DNA from 4 places in the Pseudomonas cistanchae genome. Region 2 is predicted to be linked to each of the others. Evidence: predicted binding sites of a transcription regulator. Region 2 holds the regulator's gene; each other region holds the start of a gene.

Region 1 (5,242 bases), 510 kb from region 2:
GCCTGCATCGCATTGCGCACGATATTGAGCACCGCCTGGATCATTTGCTCGCGGTCGATCATCAGGTCCGGGATGCTCGGGTCGTAGTCACGCACCAGGGTGATGCTGCCCTGGCTTTCAGCCTCGACCAGACTGCCGACCCGCTCCAGTACCTCATGCACGTTGGTCAGGGCCAGCGACGGCAGCTTGTTCGAACCGAGCATGCGGTCGACCAGGTTACGCAGGCGATCCGCCTCTTCAATGATGACGTTGGTGTAGTCCTTGAGGCTTTCTTCCGGCAGCTCGCGGGCCAGCAACTGCGCCGCGCCGCGGATACCGCCCAGGGGATTCTTGATTTCGTGGGCCAGGCCGCGCACCAGCATCTTGGTGGTTTCCTGCTTGGACAGCTGCGCTTCTTCCTTGGTGATGCGCAGCAGCCGGTCGCGTGGATGGACTTCCAGCAGCAGCAGGGTTTCGCCGCGGCTGAGGATCGGCGTGACCGCGTAATCCACGGTCAGGGTCTGGCCGGTCACTGCGGTGAGCACCGCTTCGCGCTTGTTGAACGGGTGCGCCTCTTCGACCGCCTGGCGCAAGGCGCTCAGGGCTTCGGCCGATTCGGTGAACAACTCGCTGATAAATTGGCCATGGCTGCGCTGACCGCTGACGGCCAGCAGCATTTCTGCCGCCGGATTCATGTACTCGAGACGCAAGCCATCATTGAGCAGCAGGGTGGCTGTGGTCAGGTTGTCCAGGAGCAGGCGATGCAGTGCGTCGTTGATGATCATAGAGATGTCAGCAGACCCTTGGGCTCCAGCAGTGCAGCTGGAAAATGCAAGAAGCAAACCAAAGCCCCGAAAAGAAGCGTGTTTAGCTGAGGAATGCCGAGCGTTGGCTGCTTTACTGCGCAGCTGGGCGATGTAGCGCGACCCAAAACAGGGAGAGTATAGAAATGCCGGGCAAGAAGCGCACCGCTTTGGTGCGCTGCGCTGGATTAGATGAAGGGGACGAAGGGAATGTCTTTCTTTTCCGGTGGCTTGTCTTTCAGCGGGCATTCCGGACGCACGCCGTAGTCAGCTTTTTTGCAGGGCTTGACCATGCGCTTCTGCGCCAGGGAGATGCGAAGCATATGAAACGGCTGGCTGGGCGTGCGTTCCACGGTGCGGCCCTGGGCATCGACGATTTCCACTGCCAACTGATGGGTACCACGGTCGATGTTCTCCAGGGTGAAAACCGGGCTGCGGCCGGCTTCGCCGACTGCGGCGCCATCGAGCAGCAGACGGTAGCCATGCCCTGGATGCAGGGTAGGTTCGCTGTTGGCGGTAACAATCAGATTGCCGGCATTGTCGCGGATGGTCGCATCAGGGTTGGGTATCAGAATGCGCAGCATCTGGTAGGCAAGCGCCGGCGCAGCGGTGGGTGGCTCGACGTAGGCGGGCACACTGGCAGGCGCACCCATACCATTGGCGGGCGCCAGCTGCACCGTTTCGGCATCGCCCTGCTGTGGCTTGTCGGTGAAGACCCGATTACCCTCGGCATCTATATAGGTATACACCTGGGCAGCCGCAGGCAGGCTCAGGATCAGCAGGCAGAAAAGCAGAGTGCGCATGATTTAGGGCGCCGGTTTTGGTTTGGGTTTGGGGGGTGGCGGACGCAGCGCCGGGCTGCCGGTGTGCACCCGCTGCACGGTGAAGGTCTCGGTGGCGCTTTGCTGGATCGAGCGCTCGCCGCTCAACACCTCGACCGCCAGGCTGTGTTCGCCACGGTCGAGATTGACCAGTTGCAGCTGGGTGACATTGCTCGGTTGGCCATAGGGCTTGCCGTCGAGCAATAGGCGCAGACGATGGGCGCTGGCCAGGCGCGGCTGGATTTCGACGCCGACGGTAAAGGTACCGTTGTTCGCGCGTAGCGCCTCGTCGTCGGGAATGTTGGTCAGTCGCAGTACCTGGTAAGGCGGGGTCGTCTCGTCCGGCGCCTCGCTGCTTGTCGGCGCCGGGCTGGGTACCTGCATTTCGACAGTATTGGTTTGCGGCAGCTCGACGCTTTGCGCATCGGTGCCTTCCGGTGGCTGGTTGGTGAAGACGGTGTTGCCGTTGGCATCGGTGTATTTATAGATCTGCGCCGCCGCAGGGATCGCGAGGCTCAGCAGCAGGCAGGTGAGTAACAGGCGCATGGCCAATCTCCCGAGAATTGTGCCGTTAAGACTTGCACCGGCGGGCCTTTCTGGCAAGGGTGCTGATGTTGCTGCGTGGATTGGTGCACCAAACCGGGGTGACAGCGTCAGGTGGTTAGCCTCGGGCAAGCATGACACTGCTTGCAGCGGGCGCAATCGGTAGGGTGCGCTGTGCGCACCAGGCGTCTGTGGCGGCACCGGTGTTGGTGTTGATGTGGTGTTCATGTCGATGCGCACGGCCTGGGAGGCGCCCTGCGTACTCTGCGAATTAGTCCTGCAGCTGGGCGCCAATGCCTGAGCGCAACAGGGTGCGGCGACATAGCCAATATAAAAGGCCACCCGAAGGTGGCCTTTTATGCTGCTTACTGGCTTAGACGCTGTAGTACAGCTCGTATTCCAGTGGGTGTACGAAGGTACGGACCTTGATTTCTTCTTCGCTCTTCAGCTCGATGTAAGCATCGATGAAGTCGTCGGAGAACACGCCGCCCTTGGTCAGGAACGCGCGGCCCTTGTCCAGCTCTTCCAGGGCTTCTTTCAGGCTGCCGCACACTTGCGGGATCAGCTTGCCTTCTTCTGGCGGCAGGTCGTACAGGTTCTTGTCGGCAGCATCGCCGGGGTGGATCTTGTTCTGGATGCCGTCAATGCCGGCCATCAACAGCGCTGCGAAGGCCAGGTACGGGTTGGCAGCCGGATCCGGGAAGCGTGCTTCGATACGGCGGGCTTTCGGGCTGGAAACGTACGGAATACGGATCGAAGCCGAACGGTTGCGTGCCGAGTAGGCCAGCATCACTGGCGCTTCGAAACCTGGGACCAGACGCTTGTAGGAGTTGGTCGACGGGTTGGTGAAGCCGTTCAGTGCCTTGCCGTGCTTGATGATGCCGCCGATGAAGTACAGGGCGGTATCCGACAGGCCGGCATAGCCTTCGCCAGCGAAGGTGTTCTTGCCATCTTTGGAGATGGACATGTGCACGTGCATGCCCGAACCGTTGTCGCCGTACAGCGGCTTCGGCATAAAGGTCGCGGTTTTGCCGTAGGCATCGGCCACGTTGTGCACGCAATACTTCAGGGTCTGAACTTCGTCAGCCTTGGCAACCAGGGTGTTGAACTTCACACCGATTTCGTTCTGGCCAGCAGTCGCCACTTCGTGGTGATGCACTTCGATAACCAGGCCCATGTCTTCCATGGCGTTACACATGGCAGTACGGATTTCATGATCATGGTCGAATGGCGGAACCGGGAAGTAGCCACCTTTGACGCCCGGACGATGGCCCTTGTTGCCGCCCTCGACGTCCTGATCAGACATCCAGGAGCCTTGCTCGGAGTAGATCTTGAACATCGAACCAGAGATGTCGGATTTGAACTTCACTTCGTCGAAGATGAAGAACTCAGGCTCCGGGCCCACGAATACGGTGTCGCCAATGCCGGTCGACTTGAGGAATTCCTCAGCGCGGGCCGCGATGGAGCGCGGGTCGCGGTCGTAGCCCTGCATGGTGCTTGGCTCGATGATGTTGCAGACCAGAATCAGGGTCGGCTCTTCGGTGAACGGGTCCAGCACGGCGGTATCGTCAACCGGCATCAGGATCATGTCGGAGGCTTCGATGCCTTTCCAGCCATGAATGGAGGAGCCGTCGAACATCTTGCCGTGTTCGAAGAAGTCTTCGTCCAGAGCGTCACGGGCCGGCATGGTCACGTGATGCTGTTTGCCCTTGGTATCAGTGAAGCGCAGGTCAACCCACTTCACGTCGTGTTCTTTGATCAATTGAATCGACTTCGACATGCTGTCCTCCAGGTGGATGAGGCTCGAATGGTGAGCCCTCAATAATGCGGTGCAGCCCGGCGGCATAGTCCTCCAGGGCAACCTGCCTCACAAGAGAGCAAATTGCATGCCAGTGCCCCGCAATGGGGAAGCTGGCTGCAGCGCAGGGCTGGCGCGGGCCTGCTATGGGTCAGCAATAAATATTTGCACCATATTGGGTCGAGATATTTTCCTTGCGCACCAAAATGGGTCTCTCGTTCTGTGGTTGAGTATTTTTGATCAAAGCTTGAGCAATTTCCGCTATAATCCGCGCCCCTGTTTTTTGGCTGTCCTGGCGCCCCCTGTTTTCATGAAACTGATCGTTAAAGTCTTCCCGGAAATCACCATCAAAAGTCGGCCGGTGCGTAAGCACTTTATCCGGCAGCTGGCGAAGAACGTTCGTTCGGTTTTGCGTGAGTTCGATCCGCAGCTGCAGGTCAGCGGCGTGTGGGACAACCTTGAGGTCGAAACCCAGGTCAGCGAAGCGAAAACCCTCCAGGCGATGATCGAGCGCCTCAGCTGCACGCCAGGCATCACCCATTTCCTTCAGGTCGATGAATACCCGCTGGGCGATTTCGATGACGTGCTGGAGAAGTGCAAGCTGCATTTCGCCGATCAATTGCCCGGCAAGATCTTCGCCGTACGCTGCAAGCGTGCCGGCAAACACAGCTTCAGTTCCATGGATATCGAACGCTATGTCGGCAGCCAGCTGCGCCAGCAGTGCGGCGCGGCCGGCATCTCGCTGAAAGACCCGGACGTTGTGGTGCGCATGGAAATCCGCGACCAGCGCCTGTTCGTCATTCATCATCAGCACGAAGGCCTGGGCGGTTATCCACTCGGCTCGCTAGAGCAGACCCTGGTGTTGATGTCCGGCGGCTTCGATTCCACGGTTGCCGCCTATCAGATGATGCGCCGCGGCCTGGTCACCCACTTCTGCTTCTTTAATCTAGGCGGCCGCGCCCATGAGCTGGGGGTGATGGAAGTGGCGCATTACCTCTGGCAGAAGTTCGGCAGTTCCCAGCGCGTATTGTTTATCAGTGTGCCGTTCGAGGAAGTGCTCGGCGAGATTCTCGGCAAGGTCGACAACAGCCAGATGGGCGTGATCCTCAAGCGCATGATGCTGCGCGCCTCGACGCGTATGGCCGAGCAATTGCAGATCAATGCCCTGGTGACCGGCGAGGCGATTTCCCAGGTGTCGAGCCAGACCTTGCCGAACCTGTCGGTGATCGACTCGGCCACCGATATGCTGGTGCTACGCCCGCTGATCGCCAGCCACAAGCAGGACATCATCAATACGG
Region 2 (5,242 bases):
TCGTTGGCCTGCTCGGGCCCAACGGTGCGGGCAAAACCACCTGCTTCTACATGATCGTCGGCCTGGTACAGGCCGATCAGGGTCGCGTGCTGATCGACGACCTGGATGTCAGCCACAAGCCGATGCATGGCCGTGCCCGTGCCGGAATCGGCTATCTGCCGCAGGAGGCTTCGATTTTTCGCAAGCTCAGCGTGGCCGACAACATCATGGCGATTCTCGAAACGCGCAAGGAGCTGAACGGCGCGGAACGTCGCAAAGAGCTCGAAGGCTTGCTGCAGGAATTCCATATCAGCCATATCCGCGACAACCTCGGCATGAGCCTGTCCGGTGGTGAGCGCCGCCGCGTGGAAATTGCGCGCGCCCTAGCGACCGCACCCAAGTTCATCCTGCTGGATGAACCCTTCGCTGGCGTCGATCCTATCTCCGTGGGCGACATCAAGCAGATCATCCATCACCTCAAGGCGAAGGGCATCGGCGTGTTGATCACCGACCACAACGTCCGTGAGACCCTGGATATCTGCGAAACCGCCTATATTGTGAACGACGGCCAGTTGATCGCAGAAGGCAATGCCGAGGCCATCCTGGCCAACCAAACGGTCAAGGAAGTTTACCTGGGGCATGAATTCCGCCTGTGACGGGCGCTTTTCTTAGCCGAATCACAGCTAGCGCTAGGCAAATGCCTTAGGGTCAGGCATATAATTTGCTTCCTTGAGGCGCCACGGCGCCGCTGTAGTGGATTGCGCACAGACGCCGGTAAATTAAGGTCTGCAATGAAACCATCGCTAGTCCTGAGAATGGGCCAGCAGCTGACGATGACCCCGCAGCTGCAACAGGCCATCCGCCTACTTCAACTGTCGACCCTGGATCTGCAGCAAGAGATTCAGGAAGCGTTGGAGTCGAACCCGATGCTCGAACGCCAGGAAGAAGGCGACGACTTCGACAATTCGGACCCCATGGCCGATGGTGCCGAAAGCAATTTGGCACCAGCCGAACAGCCGCAGGAAACCCTCTATCAGGAAACCAGCTACCAGGAAACCACACAAACCGTGGACAACCTGGAAGAAGGCGACTGGAACGAACGCATTCCCAACGAGCTTCCAGTCGACACCGCCTGGGAAGACGTCTATCAAACCAGCGCCAGCAGCCTGCCGAGCAGCAGCGATGATGACGACTGGGACTTCACCACCCGTACCTCCGCGGGCGAGAGCCTGCAAAGCCATTTGCTCTGGCAACTCAACCTGGCACCCATGTCCGACAAGGACCGCTTGATCGCAGTGACGCTAATCGACTGCATCAACGATCAGGGCTACCTGGAGGAGACGCTTGATGAGGTCGTCGAAGCCTTCGACCCTGAGCTGGACATCGAGCTGGACGAAGTGCAAGCTGTGCTGCACCGCATTCAACAGTTCGAGCCGGCCGGCGTAGCCGCCCGCGACCTCAGTGAATGCCTGCTGCTGCAGTTACGCCAACTTTCGCTCAAAACGCCCTGGCTGAGCGAAGCGCAGCGCCTGGCAAGCGACTATCTGGACTTGCTCGGCAACCGCGATTACAGCCAGCTGATGCGGCGAATGAAGCTCAAGGAAGACGAGCTGCGCCAGGTTATCGAACTGATTCAGAGCCTCAACCCACGTCCCGGCTCGCAGATCGAGTCAAGCGAGCCCGAGTATGTGGTGCCTGACGTCATCGTGCGCAAGCACAACGATCGCTGGCTGGTGGAGCTGAACCAGGAAGCCATGCCACGCCTACGCGTCAATGCGCAGTACGCCGGGTTCGTGAAGCGTGCTGACTCCAGCGCCGACAACACCTTCATGCGTAACCAGCTGCAGGAAGCCCGCTGGTTCATCAAGAGCCTGCAGAGCCGCAACGAGACCCTGATGAAGGTCGCCACCCAGATCGTCGAGCATCAGCGCGGCTTTCTCGATTATGGCGACGAAGCAATGAAGCCACTGGTGCTGCACGATATCGCCGAAGCGGTGGGCATGCACGAGTCGACCATTTCCCGGGTAACCACCCAGAAGTTCATGCACACCCCACGTGGCATCTACGAGCTGAAGTACTTCTTCTCCAGCCACGTCAGCACCTCCGAGGGCGGTGAATGCTCGTCCACCGCGATCCGCGCAATCATCAAAAAATTGGTCGCCGCGGAAAATGCAAAAAAGCCGTTGAGTGACAGCAAGATCGCTGGTTTACTGGAAGCACAAGGCATTCAAGTAGCTCGCCGCACTGTTGCGAAATACCGTGAATCCCTCGGTATAGCGCCCTCCAGTGAACGCAAGCGACTGATGTAAGGTGGCTCGACGCGGAAGACTGACACATGCTGGATATTCCGTATTCAGTTTTGCGTTACTGGCAACTCCACGGTATCGACTGGCTGATCTGCAACGCCGGATGCCTGACCAGAGTCTTTCTCGTCCCAGTGTTCCAGTGGCAGGCTGTTAGCCTGTCTCTTACACACGGCAACAAGGAGAAAGTGGTATGCAAGTCAACATCAGTGGACACCAGCTGGATGTGACCGACGCCCTGCGCGACTATATCGACGAAAAACTCACTCGATTGGAGCGCCACTTCGACAAAATCACCAATGTGCAAGTCATCATGGAGGTCGAGAAGCTCAAGCAGAAAATCGAAGCGACCCTACACATTGCAGGCGGCGAAATCGTCGCTAATGCTGAACATGACGACATGTACGCGGCCATTGATCTACTGGCTGACAAACTCGACCGACAACTCATCAAGCACAAGGAAAAGCAGCTCGACCGTCAGCAGGGTGCAATGGCCCGCTGACATCGCCTATCTCCTATGATTCGACTTGAAAATATCCTGACCCCCGGCCGCTCTCTCGTGAGCGTGCCGGGCGGCAGCAAAAAACGTGTTCTCGAACAGATTGCCAACCTCGTGGCGCGCGAGCTGCCCGACCTTGATGGCCAAGACATCTTCGAAAGCCTGATTGCCCGCGAAAAACTCGGCTCGACCGGGTTCGGCAATGGCATCGCCATCCCGCACTGCCGGCTGCCTGGTTGCACGGCGCCCATCAGCGCTGTTCTGCGCCTGGACGCAGCGGTAGATTTTGACGCGATCGACGGCGCCCCGGTGGATTTGCTGTTTGTGCTGCTGGTTCCCGAGGCCGCCACCGATGAGCACCTCGAGTTGCTGCGACAGATCGCCAGCATGCTTGATCGCAGCGACGTGCGCGAACGCTTGCGCGAAGCGCCCGACAGCCAGGCCTTGTATCAGGTCGTGGTGGATATACAAAGCCAACTCAATCGAGCCTAACCATGCGCCTTATCATCGTCAGCGGTCGCTCCGGCTCAGGCAAAAGCACCGCCCTCGATGTACTTGAGGACAACGGTTTCTATTGCATCGACAACCTGCCAGCGGGCTTGCTGCCGGATCTAGCCGAGCGCACGCTGGTGCACACCGAGCTGCTGCACCCGCAGGTTGCGGTCTCTATCGACGCACGCAACCTGCCCAGCCAGCTCAAGCGCTTCCCTGAACTCCTCGAGGAAGTGCGCGCCCGCCACATCAAGTGCGACGTGATTTACCTGGATGCCGATGAAGAAACGCTGCTCAAGCGCTTCTCGGAAACGCGCCGGCGTCACCCGCTGACCAATGAAAGCCGCTCGTTGGCCGAAGCGATTGCCGATGAAAGCCTGTTGCTCGGACCCATCATCGACCTGGCCGACCTGAAGATCGACACCACGCACCTCAACCTCTATCAGTTGCGTGACAGCCTGAAACTGCGCCTGCTCAACCAGCCGGAGCCGGGCACCGCGTTTCTGGTCGAGTCCTTCGGCTTCAAGCGCGGCATGCCGGTGGACGCGGACCTTGTGTTCGATGTGCGCTGCCTGCCTAACCCATACTGGAAGCCGGATTTGCGCGACTACTCAGGCCTCGACCAGCCAGTGGTGGAATACCTTTCCGCCCAGGCGGATGTCGAAGAGATGTATCAGGACATCTTCGCCTATCTGACCAAGTGGTTACCGCGCTTCGCCGCCAGCAATCGTGCCTATGTCACGATTGCGATAGGCTGCACCGGCGGGCACCACCGCTCCGTGTACCTGGCCAGTCGCTTGGGTGAAGCCCTGAAACCCATTTTGAAGAACGTTCAGGTTCGCCACCGCGACCTGAGTTAAGGAACTGCCGCAATGCCGTGCTGCGAAATCACCATCATCAACAAACTGGGCTTGCACGCACGTGCCGCAGCCAAGTTTGTCGGCGTTGCCGCGCAGTACCCCTGTCAGGTCAAGATTGGCCGCTGCGAAGCAAGCCTGGTGGACGGCAAGAGCATCATGGCGGTCATGATGCTCGCGGCCGGCAAAGGCACACCCATCCACCTCAACACTGAAGGCGAGCAGGATGAGCAGGCGCTGCAAGCCTTGATCGAGCTGATCAACAACTATTTCGACGAAGGCGAGTAGCCGCCACGCCTGTCACGCGGCGGCTAAGCCCCCCGGTTCAGCTGCCCGCGACCGTCATTTTCTCGATCATCACCGAGCCCGTACGGACGTTGCTGCGCAGTTCAAGATCGCTTCCCACCGCAACGATCTGCCGGAACATGTCACGCAGGTTGCCGGCGATGGTCACCTCCTGCACGGGAAACTGGATCTCGCCGTTCTCCACCCAGAAGCCGCCTGCACCGCGCGAATAATCACCAGTAACCATGTTCAGGCCATGGCCCATCAGCTCGGTGACCAACAGCCCGCGGCCCATGCGCTTGATCAGCGCCTGACGGTCTTCGTTACCGTGACTGACGAACAGGTTGTGAACACCGCCGGCATTGGCGGTGCTCGGCATCCCCAGCTTGCGACCTGAATAGGTGCCGAGAATGTAGGACACCAACTTGCCGCCTTCGACGAAGGGTTTGGCATAAGTCGCCAGGCCATCGCTGTCGAAGGAAGCACTGCCGAGCGCGCGCGGAATATGCGGGCGCTCATCAAGATTCAGCCACTGCGGAAATAGCTGCTGGCCCAGGGTGCCTTCGAGGAAGGACGACTTACGGTAAAGGTTGCCCCCGGAAATTGCCCCGATAAAGCTGCCGAACAGCCCGGTCGCCAGCTCAGCGGAGAACAGCACCGGAACCTCACAGGTCGGCACGGGACGCGCGCCGAGACGCTGCACCGCGCGCTCGGCGGCATGTAGACCGATGTCGCGTGCATCGGCCAGCAGCTCGCCCTGGCGATTGACGTCATACCAGTAGTCGCGCTGCATTTGGCCGCCTTCTTCGGCAATCATGACGCAGCTC
Region 3 (5,242 bases), on a different contig from region 2:
GGCCGAGCGCGGTGCCCAGCGGCTGCAGCTATTACCTGGTCTGGCCCAAGGCCCGGCGCGGCCAGGAACGCTACCAGCGGCTGCGCGATTATCTGGTTGCCGAGGTCGCGGCGATGCAGTTACCGGCGGTTCAACGCGTGATCTGAGCGGCGCGTTTCAGGTTCGTAGGGTGCGCCGTGCGCACCAGGCCCCGGTTTTCAGCGGTGCGCACGGCGCGCACCCTACAGTAGGTCACGGCGGCAAGTGTCGGCAGCTCAGCGCGTGACCTGAGTGGCGTGTTGTCAGCTCTGCGGGTTACCGCGGTACTGCAAGGCTTCAGCCAGGTGGGCGCGGGCGATCTGGTCGACCTGCTCTAGGTCGGCCAGGGTGCGCGCTACCTTGAGTATTCGGTGGGCCGCGCGCAGCGAAAGGCCGAGGCGCTCGCAGGCGCTTTCCAGCCAGCTCTGGTCAGCGGCATGCAGGTGGCAGTGCTGGCGCAGGCCGGGCAGATCGAGAAAGGCATTGGCGATACCCTGGCGGCGGACCTGGCGCTGGCGAGCCTGGGCTACCAGAGCTGCGCTGCTGGCCGTGTCGGCGCCATCGCTGGCCGGTACATGCAGCGCAGTTACCTCGCGCGCCACCGTGACATGCAGGTCGATACGGTCGAGCAGCGGCCCGGAGAGTTTGCCGCGATAGCGCTGAATCTGCTCCGCGGTGCAGCGGCAGCGCCCGCTTGGGTCGGCGAGAAAGCCGCAGGGGCAGGGGTTCATCGCTGCCACCAACTGAAAGCGCGCGGGGAAGCGCACCTTGTCGCGCGCCCTGGCGATGACGATCTGGCCGCTTTCCAGCGGCTCGCGCAGAACCTCCAGCACCTTGCGATCGAACTCGGGCAGCTCGTCCAAAAACAAAACGCCCTGATGAGCCAGGGTGATTTCGCCAGGCTGCGGGCGACTGCCGCCGCCGACCAGGGCCGGGCCGGAAGCGCTGTGGTGCGGATTTCTGAACGGCCTTTGCGGCCAGGCCTCGAGCGGCGCATGGCTTGCCACCGAATGAATGGCCGCGACTTCAAGCGCTTCCTGTTCCTCCAGTGGCGGCAACAAACCGGGTAGACGGCTGGCCAACAGGGTTTTGCCGGTACCAGGTGGGCCAGTGAACAGCAGGTTGTGCGAGCCCGCCGCTGCGACCAGCAGGGCGCGCTTGGCGGCGACCTGGCCCTGTACTTCGGCAAGATCGGGGTAGGGCAGTGTCTGGCGCAACAGGCCTTTGGCCTGGTAGGGCGCGATCGGCGTATGGCCGTTGAGGTGCGCGGCCAGTTCGAGCAGATGGCCGATGGCGATGACGGTCAGCCCCGAGGCCAGGCTCGCTTCCTCGGCGTTGGCTTGAGGCACCACTAAGGTGCGTCCGGCGGCGCGAGCGGCCAGGGCCGCGGGCAACACGCCTTGCACTGGGCGCACTTCGCCTGATAGCGCCAGCTCGCCCAGGCATTCGAGGGGTTTCAGAGCAGCTGCGAGCACTTGGCCGCTGGCGGCGAGAATCCCCAGAGCGATCGCCAGGTCGAAGCGGCCGCCGTCCTTCGGCAAATCCGCCGGCGCGAGATTGAGAGTAATCCGCCGCGGCGGAAAATCGAAGGCGCAGTTGAGGATGGCGCTGCGCACGCGGTCCTTGCTTTCCTTGACCGCCGTTTCCGGCAGGCCGACCAGGGCCAGGGAAGGCAAGCCGTTGGCCAGATGGGCCTCGACGGTGACTGCGGGGGCTTCGACGCCGACTTGGGCGCGGCTGTGAACTATGGCCAGGGACATTCGATCACTCCTTGATCGTCTGCCGCACGCTGTTACTCGGCGGGCGGGGTCGACTCTGCGCTACGGGCTTCCATTTCGGCGACCTTGGCTTCCAGCGCCTCAAGGCGCGCGCGGGTGCGGGCAAGGACGGCCATCTGGCTGTCGAACTCTTCCCGGCTGACCAGATCGAGCTTGCTGAAACCGCTTTGCAGCAGGGCTTTGAATTGCGCTTCGAACTCGGCGCGCGGCAACGGTGTTTCACCGTTGAAAAGGCGCGAAGCGTGGGAGCTGAGGGCGTCGAACAGGGCTTTGGGCGGCAACATGATGAGTTTCCAGATAAAACGAGCCGCAGTGTAGCACGCAGCTTGCGGGGCACTTTGGGGCTCGCCTTGCACGGTTTTCGCGCGCAGTGCTAAGGGAGTGCGCGCCATTGTGGTGCGCACGGTCAGGTCGAATTTACTGAACACGGTCGATAAGTTCGCTTAAAACCCTGAAAAGGATCGCTTTTATGGGTCTTGGCAAGCTTTCTGCTTAGTCGCTCATGACGCAAGCACCAACGCGGTTCCGGTGCGTAGGCGAAACGGGAGCGTTTCGTCGAGAGCGGTTGGTGGGTATCGGTGTCGCCCGGTTAGGTCGGCCGATGCATTACAAAAGCCAGACACTGCGCTTAGACTTGGGCCGGGTTCGCAATTCCTGGGGCAAGTCCACCTTACACGGGAGAAGTTTCATGAAACTAGTCACTGCCATCATCAAACCGTTCAAGCTGGACGACGTCCGTGAGTCACTGTCGGAGATCGGCGTGCAGGGCATTACCGTGACTGAAGTGAAAGGCTTCGGTCGGCAAAAAGGCCACACCGAGCTGTATCGCGGTGCCGAATACGTGGTCGATTTCTTGCCAAAAGTGAAGATCGACGTGGCCATCGCTGATGATCAACTGGACCGCGTGATCGAGGCCATCACCAAGGCCGCCAACACCGGCAAGATCGGTGACGGCAAGATTTTCGTCGTCAATCTGGAACAGGCGATTCGAATCCGTACCGGTGAAACCGATACCGACGCAATCTAAGCCCAGCTAACCCCACGCCCCAGGAGTAACCCCCATGACTCTGCGAAAAATCGCAGGGCTAGGAGCCCTTTTGTCTCTCGTTCCTGGCTTTGCCATGGCCGACGAGGCAGTTTTGAACAGTGGCGACACGGCTTGGATGCTGGTTGCGACCGTGCTGGTGCTGTTTATGACCATTCCCGGCCTGGCGCTGTTCTACGCCGGTATGGTGCGTTCCAAGAACGTCCTGTCGGTGCTGATGCAGTGCTTCGCTATCACCGGTCTGACCAGCGTGCTGTGGGTGCTTTACGGTTACAGCCTGGCCTTTGACACCACCGGCATGGAACAGGGTGTGGTCAATCTCAACTCCTTCGTCGGTGGGTTCTCCAAGGCCTTTCTCAGCGGCCTGACCCTGGACAGCCTGGTGGCCGGCATTCCGGAAAGCGTGTTCATCACCTTCCAGATGACCTTCGCCATCATTACACCTGTCCTGATCGTCGGCGCCTTTGCCGAGCGCATGAAGTTTTCGGCCATGCTGATCTTCATGGCGGTCTGGTTCACCCTCGTTTACGCCCCTATCGCGCACATGGTGTGGAGCGGCGACGGGGCGCTGATGTGGGACTGGGGCGTGCTCGATTTCGCGGGCGGCACCGTGGTGCACATCAATGCCGGTATCGCCGGCCTGGTGGCCTGTCTGGTGCTGGGCAAGCGCAAGGGCTTTCCAACGACCGCCATGCCGCCGCACAACCTCGGCTACACCCTGATCGGCGCCAGCATGCTTTGGGTGGGCTGGTTCGGCTTCAACGCAGGTTCTGCGCTGGCCGCCAACGGCAGCGCCGGCATGGCCATGCTGGTCACCCAGATTGCCACTGCCACGGCGGCACTGAGCTGGATGTTCGCCGAGTGGATCACCCACCGCAAACCAAGCGTGCTGGGCATTGTCTCGGGCGCTGTGGCAGGCCTGGTGGCGATCACTCCGGCGTCTGGTACGGCGGGCCCGATGGGCGCGCTGGCGATTGGTCTGGCGAGTGGGGCGATCTGCTTCTTCTGCGCCACCAGCCTGAAACGCAAGCTGGGTTATGACGATTCCCTTGACGTGTTCGGCGTGCACGCCGTGGGCGGCATTGTCGGCGCCATTCTCACCGGGGCATTCGCCGCACCGGCCTTGGGTGGCTTCGGCACGGTGGAAGACATTCCGGCGCAGCTGTGGATCCAGTTCGAAGGGGTGGCCTTCACCGCGGTGTACACCGCAGTGGTGACCTTCGTGATTCTGAAAGTGATCGATCTAGTAATGGGCCTGCGCGTCAGCGAAGAGGAAGAGACCATCGGTCTCGATCTCGCCCTGCACAACGAGCGTGGCTACAACCTGTAAGCACACGGAGAGCGTCCGGCGCCAACCCGGACGCCTTAACCGAATAGCGCCAAAAAGCGCAACGGCAAGAGGTGAACCATGGACAACACAGCATTGACGGCACTGCAGTACGGTTTTGATACCTTCTATTTTTTGGTTTGCGGCGCCCTGGTCATGTGGATGGCAGCGGGTTTTGCCATGCTCGAATCGGGTCTGGTGCGAGCCAAGAACACCACCGAGATTCTCACCAAAAACATCGCCCTCTATGCGGTGGCGAGCATCATGTACCTGGTGATCGGCTACCACATCATGTACTCCAGCCCAGAGGGCGGCATCCTGCCGAGCCTGGGTTTCCTGCTCGGTGAAGAGAACAGCGTCGAATCGGTACTCGCCGGCGGCGACGATGCACCCTATTACTCGGCCCGTTCGGACTTCTTCTTCCAGGTGGTGTTCGCCGCGACCTGTATGTCGATCGTTTCCGGTGCGGTGGCCGAGCGCATGAAGCTGTGGGCGTTCCTGGCTTTCGCCGTGGTCATGACTGGTTTCATCTACCCGATCCAGGGCTTCTGGAAATGGGGTTCGGGCTTCCTTAACGAAGCGGGCTTCCTCGACTTCGCCGGTTCCGGCGTGGTGCACATGGCCGGTGCTTCTGCGGCCCTGGCGGGTGTACTGCTGCTCGGTGCGCGCAAAGGCAAATACGGTGCTAATGGGCAGGTCAACGCCATTCCGGGCGCCAACCTGCCGATGGCGGCGCTGGGTACCTTCATCCTGTGGATGGGCTGGTTCGGTTTCAACGGTGGCTCGCAGTTGAAGATGAGCACCATCGAAGACGCCAACGCCGTCGCCAACGTATTCGTCAACACCAACATGTCGGCTGCCGGTGGCCTGATCGCCGCGCTGATCGTGGCGCGCATCCTGTTCGGCAAGGCTGACCTGACCATGGCTCTCAACGGCGCCCTGGCTGGCCTGGTGGCAATCACCGCCGAGCCACTGACCCCGACCGCCCTGCAGGCAACCCTGATCGGCGGTGTCGGCGGCGTGCTGGTGGTGTTCTCGATTCTCGGCCTGGACAAGCTGAAGCTCGACGATCCG
Region 4 (5,242 bases), on a different contig from region 2:
TCTGCCCGATGATGATCTTCTTCTTGCTGGGCACTTGTTTGACCGACAGCACCGCGCTCAAGTAGTTGTCTGCACTGGCGTGATACCAGAAAGCGAGGCTGCCATCGGCCTGGGTTTCACGCAGCTCGCTGCGTGGGTATTCGGCATTTAAGGTGTGCGATCCGCTTGCAGGGACCCAGATGGTGACGCTGCCATCGGAGTGTCGACGGAAATACTTGCTCTGAAAGCCATTGTTCAGCCGAGCGGTTTCGATGGTGCTGGGTTCTGTATCGGTCGGAATCGAAAGATTCCAGGTGGTCAGATCGATCACGGGAACATCCTACTGAGCTGGGGGAGGGGAAAAAACAGCCCCCGTTCGGCGGCCATGAAAGGGTGAAGTTCAATCCAGACCGATCAACGGTCCCTAGGATTTTCAAGGACTTACGTATGGCAAATGGCCCGCACCAATGGTGCGGGCGAGGCTGCCTGGCTATCAGGCGGCGGGACGCTGCTGGCGCTGGTAGAGAAACTCCAGCACGGCGGTGCGGTAGGCGTGGTAGTGCGGGTCATTGGCCAGGGCCAGGCGATCGCGCGGGCGCGCGAGCTCGACCTTGACGATATCGCCCACGGTCGCCGCCGGGCCATTGGTCATCATTACGATGCGGTCGGACAGCAGCACCGCCTCATCCACATCATGGGTGACCATCACCACCGTGCTGTGGGTTTCGCCGACGATGCGCAGCAGTTCGTCCTGCAGGTGTGCGCGGGTGAGGGCATCCAGCGCGCCGAAGGGTTCGTCCATCAGCAGCACCTTGGGCTGCATGGCCAGGGCACGGGCGATACCGACACGCTGTTTCATGCCGCCGGAGATTTCATTGGGATGCTTGTAGGTGGCGTGGCTCAGGCCAACCATGGCCAGCGCCGCTTCGGTGCGCGCCTTGAGCTGGGCCTTGCTCTCCTTGCTAGCGAAGACCTTTTCCACCGCCAGGTAGACGTTGCCGTAGCAGGTCATCCAGGGCAGCAGGCTATGGTTCTGGAACACCACACCGCGCTCCGGGCCGGGGCCGTCGATTTCGCGGCCGTTGCAAATCAGGCCGCCTTCGCTGGCCTCGAGCAGGCCGGCGATCAGGTTGAGCACGGTGGATTTACCGCAGCCCGAGTGGCCGATCAGGGTGACGAACTCACCCTTGGCAATGCTCAGGTTGACGTCGGTAAGGGCCTGAAAGCGGCCTTTCTTGGTGTCAAAGTGCTTGCCGACCTGGGTCAGCTCCACGAATTTATCCATGTTGCGGCTCCTTAGCTGGCCTGCTTTAACTGGCGTAGTCGAAACGTTTGGCCAGCAGCAACAGCAGTTGCTCCAAAGCCAGGCCGACCAGGCCGACGATGATGATGGCGATCAGAATGTGTTCGACGTTGAGGTTGTTCCACTCATCCCACACCCAGAAGCCCAGGCCCGTGCCGCCGGTGAGCATCTCGGCGGCAACGATCACCAGCCAGGCCACGCCAATAGCCAGGCGGATGCCGGTCATCAGGTGTGGCAAAACGGCAGGGAACAGGATGCGCGTGAGCACCTTGAACTCTGACAGCTTGAGCACCCGCGCCACGTTCAGGTAATCCTGCGGCACGCTGGCCACGCCGGCGGCGGTGTTGAGGATGATCGGCCAGATCGAGCTGATAAAGATCACCCAGATCGAGGCAGGGCCAGCGGCTTCGAACACCAGCAGGCCGATGGGCAGCCAGGCCAGCGGCGACACTGGACGCAGCAGGCTGATGATCGGCGAGAGCATGCCGGCCAAAAAGGCGAAGCGGCCGATGGCAAAGCCCAGCGGAATACCCACCAGCGCCGCCAAACCAAAGCCGATACCGACGCGGCCCAGCGAATGCAGGATGTTCCAGCCAATGCCCATGTCATTCGGGCCGTTGTCATAGAACGGGTTGGCAAACAGCTCCAGCGCCGCCGCCCAGGTACTGACCGGGCCAGGCAGGCCCTCGCTCTTGGTCGCAATCAGCGCCCACACGCCGATAAACAGCACGATGCCAAGCAATGGCGGCACAACCGCCTTGAGCAGGCTGGTCAGCGCCGCCACGCCTGGCAGAACCAGGCGTGGCGCTTTACTGATCGGCGCAGACAACGGCAATGGGGTTTTCAGTGGTGCGTTCATCACGAACCTCCCAATCAGGCTTTAATCGCAAAGGAGTTGGCGTAGGCAGCCGGGTCGGAGCCATTCCAGACGTTGCCGTCGATCAGCGTGCTGCTGCGCAACGAGCTGGCCGGCACGGGGATGTTCAGCGCACTGGCGGCTTCCTTGTACAGCGCAACCTGGTTGACCCCGGCGGCGACGGCGGCGTAGTTCGGGTCTTCCTTGATCAGGCCCCACCGCTTGAACTGGGTCATAAACCACATGCCGTCGGAGTGATATGGGAAGTTCACCGTGCCGTTCTTGCAGAAGGCCATGGCGTGGTCGTCCTTCCAGCTGTTGCCCAGGCCGTCCTCGTATTGGCTGAGGAAGCGCGGCTCGATCACCTTGACCGGCGCATTGACGTAGGCCTTGCCGGAAATCAGCTTGGCCGTGCTTTTGCGGTTTTCCTCGCTGGCTTCGATAAACTGGCTGGCTTCCAGCACGGCCATGATCAGCGCGCGGGCCGCGTTGGGGTATTGCTCGATAAAGGCGCGAGTGGTGCCGAGCACTTTTTCCGGGTGATCGGGCCAGATCTGCTGGCTGGTCACGGCGGTGAAGCCGATCTTGTCGGCAATCGCCCGCGCGCCCCAGGGCTCGCCGACGCAGAAACCGTCCATATTGCCAACGCGCATGTTGGCGACCATTTGCGGTGGCGGCACGACGATGGTTTTCACATCGCTCATCGGGTTGATGCCCAGGCTCGCCAGCCAGTAATACAGCCACATGGCGTGGGTGCCGGTGGGGAAGGTCTGGGCGAAGGTCAGCGGGTTGCCGCCTTTTTTCACATGCTCGGCCAGTTGCGCACCGTTGGTGACGCCGGCTTCCTTGAGCTGCTTGGAGAGGGTGATGGCCTGGCCGTTCTGGTTCAGGCCCATCAGTACGGCCATATCCTTCTGCGGCCCGGCGATACCCAACTGCGCGCCGTACATCATGCCGTACAGCACGTGGGCGGCATCTAGCTCACCGGTATTCAGTTTGTCACGCACGCCGGCCCATGAAGCTTCCTTGCTCGGGGTGATGGTCAGGCCATATTTCTCGCCAAAGCCCTGGGTAGCGGCAACCACCACCGAGGCGCAATCGGTCAAAGGGATAAAGCCGATCTTCAATGCAGCTTTTTCCGGAGCGTCGGAACCGGCTGCCCAGGCCACGCTGCGCAGCGAGGCGGGCGCACTGAGGCCAAGGGCGGCGACACCGCCGACAGTGCCGGCGACGGCAATCGAGGTTTTCAGGAAATGACGGCGGCTGTGCAGGCTCGGGTTTGTCGAATCACGATCAGTCATAAAAGGCTGTCCTTTTTTCGCCGTATGGCACGGCTGAAATAAAAAACGGCGCACGCCAGAGCCACCTTTGCAGGAGGTCTGACGGACGCCGTTGTCCGTGATCCGCGGCTCACCGCCGTTGGTGGGCTGCGCAGGAATCTTGATCAGGTGATTGCAAGGGCCTTGCCATTTTTCTGTGGCAACAGCGCCGCGGCTGGTTTTCCACACTGCCAATGAACGCGCCACGAGCGCGGCAGCAGAGGAATATCCAGCTGGATCAGCGGGTTAACGGGATAGCGACGCGGGCATTGATCGCGGCGAGGCGTGCATGGTGATCGGCCCTGTCACGCGCAATGGCTCTATTGCTGAGCCATTGCTGTGCACCCTTGGCGCTGGCTGTGCGCTTTTGGGTCGAGGTGATAGCGCAGACGAACTGCGACGGGCGAAGGGGTGATCAGTACGCCGGCCTTGCCTGGGCTTCCTCGACGAAGTCCTTGAGCCAGCGCAGTACCTGAACCGCATCCCAGCGCGTTGGATCGAACATGGCGTATGCCAGCCCCTGATAGCCGACCACATCCAGCTGCTTGTGATAACCGGCACGCTGTAACAGCGCCTCTATCTCGGCAAAGCAGGTATTGAAATGAACCCGCGAGAAGGGCGTCTTGGCTTCGGTGACTATGCCTTCCAGGTACAGCTCTTCGACGGTAACGCGGACCTTTTCCACGGACATGCGGTTCACCGAGTGTTTCAACTGCAGTACGTCCAGCATCGTCTATCCCCTTTTTTCCGGTGTGGATCAACGGCCGCGCCAATCGGTGCGGCCAGTGAATTGGCATGGGATAAGGGTAATCGAAAAACACTGTACAAATAAACAGTATTCGATAATAGTATCGCCATTGGCCTTTTCCAAAGCTTTCGAATCACGTTTGCTTTTGCGCATACAGGAGCGATACCAATGCAACAGATACTGATGACAGTTGTGCTAGTGGCGTTGCTGAGTGGCTGCAGTCAACCGGCAATCGAACAACCGAAAGCCAATGGCACCTTTCTGGTAATCGAAAACAGCCAGGCGTGGGCGGTACTGGTGTCCGACGGCAAGCGCGTCGAGGAGCGGGGCACGGTGGTCGATGTGATCAAATTGGCCAGCGAGCATTCGGCCATAGCCGCAAGCTACGTGATTGAAACCCCCAATTGTGGCCGGGTGCAGTGGCTGACCGAGCGAGTGGATGCTGCCGATGGGGCAACCACGTTGATGTCGCTGCATAACAATCAGCACCTTGACGATGCGGGTTGCGTGATCGGCGATGGCCTCAGCCAGGTATGGACGGTGCTGGATTATTCGGGCTGAGTCATTAGCGCTTACCGACGCGGTGGCGCCGCGTCGGTAACTGTTGGGCCTGTCAGTCGTCGCTTGCCTTGCGCGGCTTGCTCGGTGCGGGCGCTTTGACCAAACCGTCAGCGCGGAACATGGTCTTGATCCCGCGGAGTGCCTGACGGATGCGGTCCTGGTTTTCGATCAATGCAAAGCGTACGTGGTCGTCGCCATAGTCACCGAAACCAATACCGGGGGACACGCAGACCTTGGCCTCCAGCAGCAGCTTCTTGGCGAATTCCAGCGAGCCGAGTTGGGCATAGTGCTCGGGAATCTTCGCCCAGACATACATCGAGGCTTTGGGGTTTTCGACCATCCAGCCCAGCTCGTGCAGGCCCTTGACCAGCAGATTGCGGCGCTGGCGGTATTGCTCGGCGATATCGCGCACGCATTGCTGGTCCCCTTCGAGCGCGGCAATTGCCGCCACCTGCAGCGGGGTGAAGGTGCCGTAA

The links. The regulator sigma-54, encoded in region 2, starts transcription at its own class of promoters, with help from an activator protein. The targets are predictions, from matches to a motif close to ANTGGCATNNANNTTGCTNT.
Region 1: a site for sigma-54 is predicted at 4,021-4,040, ahead of glnA (glutamate--ammonia ligase). Genes of this name have one in related genera too.
Region 3: a site for sigma-54 is predicted at 2,272-2,291, ahead of glnK (P-II family nitrogen regulator). Genes of this name have one in related genera too.
Region 4: a site for sigma-54 is predicted at 3,590-3,609, ahead of ACX0MV_RS08375 (CmpA/NrtA family ABC transporter substrate-binding protein). Genes of this name have one in related genera too.

Annotation. Positions count from the first base shown of each region.
Region 1 covers NZ_JBTLWN010000001.1:588,191-593,432, forward strand. The annotation lists gene glnL (nitrogen regulation protein NR(II)) at 1-764, opposite strand, end outside; gene ACX0MV_RS02730 (DUF4124 domain-containing protein) at 971-1,585, opposite strand; gene ACX0MV_RS02735 (DUF4124 domain-containing protein) at 1,589-2,149, opposite strand; gene glnA (glutamate--ammonia ligase) at 2,520-3,926, opposite strand; gene thiI (tRNA uracil 4-sulfurtransferase ThiI) at 4,255-5,242, shown strand, end outside.
Region 2 covers NZ_JBTLWN010000001.1:1,095,413-1,100,654, reverse strand. The annotation lists gene lptB (LPS export ABC transporter ATP-binding protein) at 1-635, shown strand, start outside; gene ACX0MV_RS04995 (RNA polymerase factor sigma-54) at 771-2,288, shown strand; gene hpf (ribosome hibernation-promoting factor, HPF/YfiA family) at 2,476-2,784, shown strand; gene ptsN (PTS IIA-like nitrogen regulatory protein PtsN) at 2,800-3,273, shown strand; gene rapZ (RNase adapter RapZ) at 3,276-4,133, shown strand; gene ACX0MV_RS04975 (HPr family phosphocarrier protein) at 4,146-4,418, shown strand; gene pmbA (metalloprotease PmbA) at 4,456-5,242, opposite strand, start outside.
Region 3 covers NZ_JBTLWN010000006.1:48,199-53,440, forward strand. The annotation lists gene ACX0MV_RS16535 (LysR substrate-binding domain-containing protein) at 1-146, shown strand, start outside; gene ACX0MV_RS16540 (YifB family Mg chelatase-like AAA ATPase) at 282-1,778, opposite strand; gene ACX0MV_RS16545 (accessory factor UbiK family protein) at 1,811-2,080, opposite strand; gene glnK (P-II family nitrogen regulator) at 2,485-2,823, shown strand; gene ACX0MV_RS16555 (ammonium transporter) at 2,858-4,171, shown strand; gene ACX0MV_RS16560 (ammonium transporter) at 4,250-5,242, shown strand, end outside.
Region 4 covers NZ_JBTLWN010000002.1:320,137-325,378, reverse strand. The annotation lists gene ACX0MV_RS08390 (polysaccharide lyase family 7 protein) at 1-310, opposite strand, end outside; gene ACX0MV_RS08385 (ABC transporter ATP-binding protein) at 473-1,264, opposite strand; gene ntrB (nitrate ABC transporter permease) at 1,290-2,141, opposite strand; gene ACX0MV_RS08375 (CmpA/NrtA family ABC transporter substrate-binding protein) at 2,156-3,439, opposite strand; gene ACX0MV_RS08370 (transcriptional regulator) at 3,873-4,187, opposite strand; gene ACX0MV_RS08365 (hypothetical protein) at 4,374-4,766, shown strand; gene alaC (alanine transaminase) at 4,819-5,242, opposite strand, start outside.